DNA from 2 places in the Exiguobacterium sp. SH5S13 genome. Region 1 is predicted to be linked to the other one. Evidence: riboswitches for the same ligand, from Rfam matches in the RefSeq annotation. Region 1 holds a riboswitch; the other holds the start of a gene.

Region 1 (5,687 bases):
CGAACTTCGTGTTCAGCCGTTCATAGCCAAAGTGTGGGAACCCTTCGAGCCGACGGATGTAGACTTGATCGCCGCCGATTTTGCGGCAGACGTTCAACGTCAGCCTCACGTCGGCGAAACGATCGTCCGGCGCGTAGAAGCAAGCGAGCGGTAAGCGAGGTAAATGTTTCTTCTCCTCTTGATGCTCGACGATCTCTTCTTCGATTTCGCGGTACTGCGCGTATGTGATCTCGCCGAAACGAGACGACTCTTCCCCGCCGCCGGTGAACGTCATCATACTGAGCGGCAAATCGGGGCGGAACCGGTCGACCGCACTGGCGACGACTTGCTTGAGCCCGCCGATTTGGCGGGACGAATGCCAATCAAAGAGCGGGGAGATGTATGTCAAACTCCCGAGCGGCACGTCGTACTCTTGCAGGAGGCGGTTCGTCAAGAGCGCCCCGAGACTGAAGGCGATGACGTGAATCGGTAGTTTGGACTGACTCGCTTCCCGTAGCGTGTTCTTGATCAGCTGTTTATGGTCTTCTGCCGTCAGTCCGACCGTCTGTCCGGTCACGACAAGCACCTCATAGTCGACACTGAGTCGCTGCAAAAATGCTTCGCTGAGCCGGGACGTGAACTGCAACGGGTAAACGATCACGATAACCCCTTTTCGTGATTCTTCTTCATATGTCATGCTGTCACCTCATTATTAGTATATGTCTCATCAATTCTAACAAAAAACATCAGCCGCTGACTGATGTTTGAAAGAAAATCCGTCTGGAGTCTTAGCGTGGGTCGTAGCGCAAATGGATAAGCTCCATCGGTTGATCATACACTTCTTCTTGAATTCGGTTCAGTTCGGTGAACGCTTGATGGCTTAAGAACGCGATCGCCTGCTCGTTCGAACTCTCGACATACAGCTCGATCGGCTGCGCCTTCCGCTCTTGGAGATGTGTCAGCAGTTCTGCCCCAAGTCCTTGGCGATGGTGAGCCGGATGAAGATAGAGACGAAGCACTTCCCAAGTATCACCGCGGTCGATCGCATGGTAAAACCCGATGACGTCTCCTTCGGCCTCACCGACGATGAACAACTGTTCTTTCGCTTCTTCACTCGAACCGATGGCCCGGACGATCTCTTCTTGTTGATAGGCGCGCTCCATCACCTTAGACCGAACGTCATCTGTCACACTGATGGTCGCAAGTGCGATATCTCGAATCGTGGCGGCATCTTCTGGTACGGCTTCCCGCATCTTCATAACAGCTTCCCCCTTTTGGCCAATCTAGTACTATCATTCCCCATCACGTAAAAAATATCCTGCCCTTCTATTACTTTTTCGTGTCGAAATAAAGCAGAACGTTATTTTCTATTTTAACTAGGGTATATGAGTACCAATGCCAACTTACAAAGGAGTGTTTAGACATGGAACCAACATTACAAAACGATCCACACGCAGATAACGCCAACAACCCGAATCGCCAATTCGACCAAACCAACTCGGGTGGTCCTAGAATCAACGTCGTGACCGGGATGCTTCTCGGTGCGCTCGTCGGCGGTCTGATCGCCCTACTTAGCTCGTCGAACCGTGAGACGACGAAACAGTCGCTCACGAATGCGAAGTCGTCTGTCGGCGGTCTCGTCGACACGATCAAAGAAGATCCGGCCGGTAAAGCGTCTCAAGTCATCGAGCAAGTGAAATCGGCGTCAGGTATGATTCAAGAAGTGTCGACCGATGTGCAAAACGTCTATGAAAAAGTTGTCGGTGAAGTCGACACGGTCAAAGAAGACGTGAACAAAGTCGTCGAGACGGCCCAGGAAACAAAATCAGATTTGCAAGATATTGGTGAGAAAGTCGTCGAGGCGAAAGATACAGCACTCGGCAACGAGAACGCAACAAACGAAAATAAACCACAAGCATAATAAAAAAACGACCTTTCTCGCGAAAGGTCGTTTTTTTATGCTTATGCGAAACGTTTTGCGCCTTCTTCAAGCAATGCCGCTTTGTCCGTCTGCTCCCATGGGAGTTCAACGTCTGTGCGACCAAAGTGTCCGTAAGCTGCTGTCTGTCTGTAGATCGGGCGACGAAGGTCGAGCATCTTGATGATGCCGGCCGGACGAAGGTCGAAGTTCTCACGAATGAGTTCAACGAGTTCAGTCTCGCTCAATTTACCAGTGCCGAACGTGTCCACCGCGATTGAAACCGGGTGTGCGACACCGATCGCGTATGCAAGTTGAACTTCCGCTTTGTCAGCAAGTCCAGCTGCAACGAGGTTTTTCGCCACGTAGCGGGCCGCGTATGCTGCCGAACGGTCAACTTTGGTAGGATCTTTACCTGAGAACGCACCACCGCCGTGGCGAGCATATCCACCGTATGTGTCGACGATGATTTTACGTCCTGTAAGACCTGCATCACCTTGTGGTCCACCGATGACAAAACGGCCAGTCGGGTTGATGAAGTACTTTGTCTCGGCATCGATGAGTTCAGCCGGGATGACTGCTGCGATCACGTGTTCTTTAAGGTCCGCTTGGATTTGCTCGAGCGTGATGTCTTCTGCGTGTTGCGTCGAGATGACGATCGTATCGATACGGACCGGGTTGTTGTCTTGGTCGTATTCAACAGTTACTTGCGTCTTACCGTCTGGACGAAGGTAAGTGAGCGTTCCGTTTTTGCGGACTTCTGCCAAGCGACGTGACAATTTGTGAGCGAGTGAGATTGGGAGCGGCATGAGTTCAGGTGTCTCGTTCGTTGCATAACCGAACATGAGGCCTTGGTCACCGGCACCAATCGCATCGATTTCTTCGTCAGTCATTTGACCTTCACGAGCTTCGAGCGCTTGGTCGACACCGAGTGCGATGTCTGCTGACTGCTCGTCGATTGCTGTGAGTACAGCACAAGTCTCAGCGTCAAAACCATATTTGGCGCGCGTGTAGCCGATCTCACGAACAGTTTCACGTACAACTTTCGGGATATCCACGTAAGTCGATGTCGTGATTTCACCAGCTACGAGCACGAGACCTGTCGTGACAGACGTCTCAGCCGCAACGCGGGCGTTTGGATCTTCAGCCAAAATTGCATCCAAAATCGCATCTGAGATTTGGTCACAAATTTTATCCGGATGTCCTTCAGTGACGGACTCCGAAGTGAAAAGTCGACGGTTCAAGTTTGACATTTCGAAAAACCTCCTATTAATAAGGGTGATGTGTGGACGGTACTCGTTCCCCTTACGCGTTGCTTTGGGACGGTAATGAAAAAAACCTTTCGCCACGTTCAATGGGAAAGGTTGAATCGTTCTTCCTTACCCTCTTATCGTTCGAAGCTGTCGCTTCGCTTCAGGATAGCACCTTTTCCGAAAAAGACTACAGGATCGGACGGTTGCTGGGCTTCGTAGGGCCTTGTTCCCTCCACCGCTCAGAATAAGAGTATCCGTTACGAACACCATCATATAAATGCCATACCGTTCTGTCAAGCGTATCTGCTTAATTTGTAAATTTCTTCGTAATCACGGAAATCATTTATGTTTGTGAAATATCAAACATTTTTTTGACGGTTTCCGTTTTTTCACTCCCCGCTTATACAGAATATGTTAGAATGTCTTTGTAAGAAAGCGCTTACTTTAAAGGGTAAAGAAATGCTTGTTTTCGATTAGTGTGTCACATATAATGAAAATGTCATACTAATTAAACGCGGAAGTATGCGGATTTCATCCACATCTATTTAGGGGAAAGGTGGGATTCAGGATGGCGACTACGCTCCTGAAAATCGAAGAATTAATTAAGGGTGCCGATGTATTACGGAACTTAACGGTTCCAGAACTGGTGGAAGAAGCCATTCGTAACGGTGAAGGCGTACTGACGAAAGACGGGGCTTTATCGGTCAGTACAGGGAAATTCACAGGACGGTCACCGAAAGACAAATTCGTCGTCCAAGATGAAGTCAGCAACTCGTTAGTGGACTGGGGGCCGATCAATCAGCCGATCGCAGAAGAAAAGTTCACCGCTCTTCTCGACAAAGTCCTCACCCATCTCGAGACGAAACAGAAGCTGTATTATCTCGAAGCTTCGGCTGGAGCTGACGAGCACTACACGCTACCTGTACGCGCCATCACCGAGTACGCGTGGCACAGCTTGTTCGCGAAGCAGTTGTTCTTGCGAGAGTGGCCGACGAGAGCTGCGTTTGACCCGTTCACGGTCATTTATGCACCGAGCTACAAGGCCGACCCAACAGTTGACGGGACGCACTCAGAAACATTTATCCTCGTCTCGTTCGCCAAACGTACCATTCTGATCGGGGGAACAGAATACGGCGGCGAAATTAAAAAATCGATTTTCTCGGTCATGAACTTCCTATTACCTGAACAGCACGTCTTGTCGATGCATTGCTCGGCCAACGTCTCGGACGCCGGGGAGACGGCGCTCTTCTTCGGACTATCGGGCACGGGAAAGACGACGCTATCGGCCGATATGGAACGGCATCTCATCGGTGACGATGAGCACGGTTGGTCACCAGACGGCATCTTCAACATCGAAGGCGGTTGCTACGCCAAGACGATCAACTTGTCGCGTGAGAACGAACCTCAAATTTATGACGCCATCCGTTTCGGATCGTTGATCGAAAACGTCATCTTGAACGAAGACCGCTCACCCGACTACAAAAACATCTCGCTCACCGAAAATACGCGAGCAGCTTATCCGATTCAATACATCGATAACGCGATGCTCCCTTCACGGGCCGGTCACCCGAACACGATCGTCTTCTTGACGGCCGATGCTTACGGGGTGCTCCCGCCGATCAGCAAGTTGACGAAAGAGCAGGCGATGTATCACTTCCTATCTGGCTACACATCAAAACTAGCCGGGACGGAGCGCGGCGTGACCGAGCCACAAGCAACGTTCTCGACTTGCTTCGGCTCACCGTTCTTGCCGCTCGCCCCGGAACGATACGCCGACATGCTCGGCAAGTTGATCGAACAGCATAACGTCGACGTCTACCTCGTCAACACGGGTTGGACCGGCGGGGCTTACGGTGAAGGGTCGCGTATGAAGCTCAGCTACACACGGACCATGGTGAACGCCGCGATCAACGGTCAATTGCGTGACGTCGACACTGTGAAGCACGACATCTTCAACGTCGACATCCCAGTCCATATCGACGGCGTCCCACAAGACGTGCTCAACCCACGTGACACTTGGAAAGATACGGCTCATTACGATGTCGAAGCGCGAGCGCTCGCCTTGAAGTTCCAACAAAACTTTAAACGATTCACGAAAGCGAGTGAGAAGGTCATCGCGGCCGGCCCAATCGTCTTCTAACTCAAAATGACTAGTACCCCGCTCGGGTACTAGTCATTTTTTCTTGCAATCGCCAACATCCAATCCATCGCTCGGTCCGTCGTCTTCCATTTTTCCCAGAACGGGAGCTGATGGGCGAACGGCAAGATCCAAAGCTCTGCTTGCGAACCGATCTTGTCGGCGAGGGCGGTCGCATGACGAAGCCGGACTTGCTCGTCGTCCGTCCCATGAATGAGTAGCGTCGGCGCCTGCCAGTCTTTGAAGAGCGGAGACCGTTCGACATACGCCTCATGGACCGCCGCCGGGTCTCCCCCGGTCATCCGGCGCAACATCTTCCGCATCGAACGCTGTTCTTCATACGTCCATTCCAAATTCGTCACACCCGCCCACGACGTGACCGACGTGACGGGACGTTTTG
Region 2 (5,687 bases), on a different contig from region 1:
GACGTCGGCCGTTTGATAGCCGCGGCGCTCCGACACGTCTTGAATCTCGTCACGGAACGTTGCGAGGATGGCTTGCTTGTCGTCGTCCGTCAGTTCGTAGTTTTCTTGAAGCGCGACCGGAAGTTTAGCGATGTCCCACTGCTCATACAGAATACCGCGCGATTCTAAAAATACGTTCACTTCAGATTGGTCGACGAGACGTTCTTCGGTTTGTTGGAAATAGACAGTTGCCATAGATAGTTCCTCCTTATGAATGGACGCCTAAGGCGCGTAGTTTTAACGTGTAGCTGAACAAAAATTCGTATGCTTCTAAATAACGTTTCGCCGCAGCCGGCGTCTCGCCCCAGACCGTGATGCCGTGATTACGGATGAGGACGGCACCGGCGCTTGAATGGACGTGAGGCGCGAAGGCGGCCGCGAGCGTCGGGATGTCGGCATGATTGTCGATGATCGGGACCCGGACGACCGCGTCCTCTTCCCAATACCCGAGTGCCTTGATGATCTCTTGCCCCGTGAAGACGACCTCACCGTTCACGGCATGGAGCTCGGAGATGACGTTGTTGTCGACCGTGTGCACATGGAGTGAACACGTCGCCGCAGTCTTGTTGAACACCTCGACGTGTAGCAACGTCTCAGCGGACGGTTTGCCAGTTTGTTCGCCAAGTAACCTGCCGGCCGCGTCGACGAGGACGAAATCGTCCGCGGTCCGTTTTCGTTTATCGCGTCCGCTCGCCGTGACGAGGAAGGTCAGCGGGTCGTCGGAGACACGAATCGCCAAATTGCCACTCGTTCCGGGGAACCAGTCGCGCGCGGCGAGTTCGTCTTTAATGTCGGCGAGTTCAAGCCAACGTGCGGTCACGCTCATACGTGCACCTCCTTCATGTGATGGGTGATGTCGTCGAACGTCTCGAACGGGGCGTAGGCGATGCCTTCTGCTTCACAGAGCGTGATGAGTTGCCCACGGGCGTAGACGAAATCGGCCCGTTTGGCGATCTCGAAGTCGGTCACCGAGTCACCGATGACGATCAAGCGATCAACGGGATCGACGATCGTCCGGGCGATTGTCGGTTTGCAGCAACCACAATCATTCGTGCAATGCGCGTCACAGGCGTAGGGCCAGTCGACGCGTACCGTCTCGCCCGAGAAGTCGGCGACGTTACAGTAGATGTGGTCCGGCGCGACGTGGTCTTGCAAGATCGGGTACACGAAAAAGTCCATGCCGCCGCTGACGACGTCGAACTTCCAAACTTGTTGCCGGACTTCTGCCAAAAACGTCGAGAAACCTTGGCGCAAGGTGATGCGGTCCAGCAAGTAGTCACGGTACGCCGAAGCGTCAGCGCTCGGCAACAGCTGGAACATCTGTCCGACCCCGGAGCGGATCGAGATGTCTTGAGCGAGCACGTCGTCTTTGAGCGCGTGCCATTCGGGCGGTGCGAACGCCCGCATCAAAGCGATGATGTTGTCCTCGGCCGTGATCGTCCCGTCGAAGTCACACAAGATGTGAATCGTCATTGTTTTGACCACGCCTTTAGCGCGGCCTCGAGCTCGTTCGTCTGGCTCGCCACGCCCACTACTTGCTCAATCGCTTGTCGGAACGCCCGGGCCCCGGCAGCCGCGCCGTCTGGGTGACCGTGGATGCCGCCGCCGGCGTTGATGACGACGTCTGTGCCGAAATCACGGATGATGTCCGGGACGAGCCCCGGATGGATGCCGGCCGACGGGACCGGTAGAATCGGCTTCGCCCAGTGCGGCCGAGCACTGCTATCCCGAATCGCGAACGCCTCATCGGACGGTGTCGCGAGTGAACCGTATGGGGACGGGAACAGCGTCAAGTCGGCCCCCGCGAGGCGGAACAATTTCCCGAGCAAGAGCGAGTGGCTGATCGAGCCGGTCAAGGCGCCGGCGAACGCCGGATGCGCCAAAATCGGGACGTTAATTGTTGGATCGCTCGCGAGTTCGCGGAGTGTGTCGAGCCCGTATGTATAGACGTTGAACAACAGTGCCGTCGCGCCCGCCTCGATCAAGCGGAGCGCTTGGTCACGTAGCCCGAACACCGGACCGCTGAGCGTGATGGCATAGAGCGAACGTTTCCCGGTCGTTTCGAACTGTTCTTGGATGACGGCCGCCCCGATTTTAGCTCGTTCAAGCGACGGAGTGAGCGGATTATCGTATAGGATTTCATCATCTTTGACGATGTCGATGCCGCCGGCGAGCTGGTCTCGAAGTTGCTGTTCTAAGAAGCGTAAATCACGGCCGATGATCCCTTTAAAGATGCTCATGACGAGCGGGCGATCATGGACGTCGAGCAACTCACGAACGCCTTGAACACCGAACTTTGCTCCGGGGAATTCAGACGCAAGCGTTTCGGGTAACGTCAAGTCGATCAAGCGTACCGAGTCATCGAGCGATAATTTCCCGAACGTCGTCGTCAAGATGGATGAGAAGTCGGGCGTGACGTTATGGAGCGGATAACGGATTGTGAAGCGACTCGTCGTTTCCGTGTGCGTCGTTGAGACGACCTCGCCCCGATACGCCTTTAATTGTTCTTGCTCTAGGTGGGGCAGTTCCGTCCATGTGCCGACGGTCAGTTCAAGGGCGATTTTCTCGGCGACAGTCGCGACGCGGTTCGTCCGGCTGATTTCATATGTGGCAGTAATACTCATGTTCGTTCCTCCTTCCGGTCAAACAAAAAATGACCCCATGCCGAGGCAAGAGGTCATCATAAAAAAATGAACTCTTATCTCTCAGCTTACGCTGCAAGAATTAGCACCGTGCCCAATCGGGTCGGTTGCTGCGACATCATCGGGCTTGTCCCCTCCGTCTGCTCTTGATAAGAATGTATTTTGAAGTTGTGAAATTTAATTGAATTTTGTCACACAATATCCGGTTCGTCAATTCCTTTTTTTGAGAAAAAATAGTTGAATTCATTGTTTCTATATATGCCCGGGAAAAGACAACACCGGGTCCGAAAATTGACGTTGACAACTTGGTGCTCGAGTAAGTAACATTCATCACAACAAGTTCACACAATCGAATATGACACTCTTATCGCGAGTTGGCAGAGGGAATTGGCCCGATGACGCCGCAGCAACCGACCAGTAGGCACGGTGCTACATCCACCAGACATACGTCTGACAGATGAGAGGAACAACCGTTACGGCTGTGCCTCTTTCTCGCGGAGAAAGGGGCTTTTTTTGTGGGGAATATACCGAAAGGGGAAACAGACATGGCTTATCAACCATTTACAGAACAGACAGTCGTCGAGCACGTCAGAACGTTAGGGTTACTCGAAGATGGGGGCATCGCGCATTGCGAGGAGATCGGGGACGGCAACTTGAACCTCGTCTTCCGCATCCGTCAAGGCGAAACGAGCCTCATCGTCAAGCAGGCGCTACCGTATGCGAAAGTCGTCGGAGAGAGTTGGCCGCTCACACTTGAACGGGCGTGGATCGAGCAGCTCGCGTTGCGCGAATTCGCTAGCGTCGTCCCGCGTTTCGTCCCGGTCGTTCTCGGCAGTGACCGGACGCTCGCCTACACGATTTTAGAGGACTTGTCCGACTTTGATATCGTCCGGACGGGCTATTTGGAAGGGAAAACGTATCCTGAACTCGCCCGTCACATCGGTGAGTTTTTAGGACAGACGTTGTTTGAGACGTCAGACTATACGGCCGGCCCGATTGAGAAGAAGCGGAAAGAACGGGATTACTACAACCCGGAACTGTGCGACATCACTGAAAAACTGATCTTCACCGATCCGTACAAAGATGCCGAATCGAACAACATCGAAACCGCGCTCCGTCAGGACGTCGAAGCGCTTTGGCGTGACCAGAAATTGAAAGTGGAGGTCACGAAACTGAAAGTCGGTTTCGTCACGAAACACGACGCGCTCTTGCACGGAGACTTACATACAGGCAGTATCTTCGCGACGCAACAAGAGACGAAAGTCATCGATCCAGAGTTCGCTTTTTACGGACCGTTCGGCTTTGACATCGGGCAAATCGTCGCCCATTTGACGCTATCGACGTTCCATGACCCACTCAAACGGTTCGAACGGTTCACGGACGTATTGACGGTATGGGAGACGTTTGAGAAGACGTTCCGGACGAAGTTTGAGACGGCGGTCGAACCGTTCAACACGGACGGATTCGTCGATGAGCTACTTCAAACCATCTTTAGCGACACGATCGGCTATGCCGGATGCGAACTGATTCGCCGCGCCATCGGCCTCGCCGGAGTCGCTGACCTCGAGACGTTACCGGAAACGGTCCGGCTCGAGCGGAAACGGGAAGCGCTCACGCTCGGCACGACGCTCATTAAACAGCGCCACGATATCCGTTCGATCGATGATTTAGTGACGCTGTTAGCGGGGGTACGCGTATGACAGTCCAAAACATTCGCTTCGACCCGAACCGGGACGAGCTCGTCATTTTAGACCAAACGTTACTGCCCCATGAAGAGCGGTACGTGACGATCGCGACGCTCGAACAGGCGGAGCACGCCATCGAGACGTTACAAGTCCGAGGCGCGCCGGCCATCGCCTATTTCGGCGCATTCGTGCTCGCGAAAGAAGCGGTCCGCCTCCAGGATGACCCGGACTTCACACGCCGGCTCGACCTCGTCGGCCGTCGATTGATCGCGACCCGTCCGACGGCGGTCAATCTGCAAAACGTGATCGAGTCGCTTCTCGGATTCAACGTCGGAGACGACTTTGAAAGAATCGCGACTGACATCAAACATCGGGCCATCGCGCTGTTCGAGCGAGACGTCGACACGTATCGGGCCATCGGGGAGCATGCGCTCACGGTGCTGCCGGCAGGGGGGAACGTCTTGACGATCTGTAACGCCGGGGCGATCGCGACGTCGCGTTACGGGACTGCGCTCGCGCCGTTTTACGTCGGGAAAGAGCGAGGTATCGCGTTTAACGTCTTCGCTTGTGAGACGCGGCCGCTCCTCCAAGGGGCACGCCTGACCGTCTGGGAGCTCGACCGGGCCGACATCGACGTCACGCTCATCACCGACAATATGGCCGCTTGGACGATTCAGGCGAAAGGAGTCGACGCCATCATCGTCGGCGCTGACCGCATCACACGGACGGGTCACGTCGCCAATAAGATCGGCACGCTCCAGCTCGCCGTCCTGGCTAAACATTACGGGATCCCGTTTTACGTCGCGGCCCCGCACTCGACGTTTGATTTAACGGCGGACGATGTGATTCAAATCGAGGAGCGGAGCGCGCTAGAAGTGACCCATATCGGCGGACAACCGACGGCGCCGGTCGGGATCACCGTCTTTAACCCGGCGTTTGACGTCACACCGCCTGAACTGATCACCGGACTCATCACCGAAGCGGGCGTGTTCGAACCGACGGAGACGGACATCACACACCATGTAGGGGGAACGATTCACGTGTGAAACAGCAGCTCCGTGCTTGCCCGAACGATGAAGTGTGACCGTCTTGGTATGAGACGGGAATGGCCAGATTTACTTAGTCGACAAAGGCACCGGGCAGCAGAAAAGCCCTCAGAATCTATCCGAGGGCACTGAAAAACTTCATCTGCTTTCATTGCCCTTCGAGCCGCCCTGTCCGGCACGCCGCTTTCCTGGGGGCGGTCAGCGAGCCGCATCGCGACGATGTCGCTGCTGGGTCTCGCCTTGCCCGCTGTTCCCCCGGGAGTCGGCGTGCCCTC

What was found. Region 1 has a riboswitch for S-adenosylmethionine ahead of metK (methionine adenosyltransferase). Riboswitches for the same ligand answer to the same signal wherever they lie in the genome.
Region 2: linked by a shared signal. The riboswitch ahead of EVJ30_RS11605 (2,3-diketo-5-methylthiopentyl-1-phosphate enolase) and the one ahead of metK (methionine adenosyltransferase) in region 1 are both predicted to bind S-adenosylmethionine.

What each region holds. Positions count from the first base shown of each region.
Region 1 is NZ_SJUS01000006.1:77,473-83,159, reverse strand. It holds gene EVJ30_RS05390 (alpha/beta fold hydrolase) at 1-676, opposite strand, end outside; gene EVJ30_RS05385 (GNAT family N-acetyltransferase) at 768-1,238, opposite strand; gene EVJ30_RS05380 (YtxH domain-containing protein) at 1,403-1,900, shown strand; gene metK (methionine adenosyltransferase) at 1,942-3,150, opposite strand; SAM riboswitch class I at 3,282-3,401, opposite strand; gene pckA (phosphoenolpyruvate carboxykinase (ATP)) at 3,719-5,290, shown strand; gene EVJ30_RS05365 (alpha/beta hydrolase family protein) at 5,320-5,687, opposite strand, start outside.
Region 2 is NZ_SJUS01000022.1:50,433-56,119, forward strand. It holds gene EVJ30_RS11590 (cupin domain-containing protein) at 1-234, opposite strand, end outside; gene EVJ30_RS11595 (methylthioribulose 1-phosphate dehydratase) at 248-865, opposite strand; gene EVJ30_RS11600 (2-hydroxy-3-keto-5-methylthiopentenyl-1-phosphate phosphatase) at 862-1,512, opposite strand; gene EVJ30_RS11605 (2,3-diketo-5-methylthiopentyl-1-phosphate enolase) at 1,509-2,663, opposite strand; SAM riboswitch class I at 2,735-2,837, opposite strand; SAM riboswitch class I at 3,043-3,145, shown strand; gene mtnK (S-methyl-5-thioribose kinase) at 3,227-4,381, shown strand; gene mtnA (S-methyl-5-thioribose-1-phosphate isomerase) at 4,378-5,412, shown strand.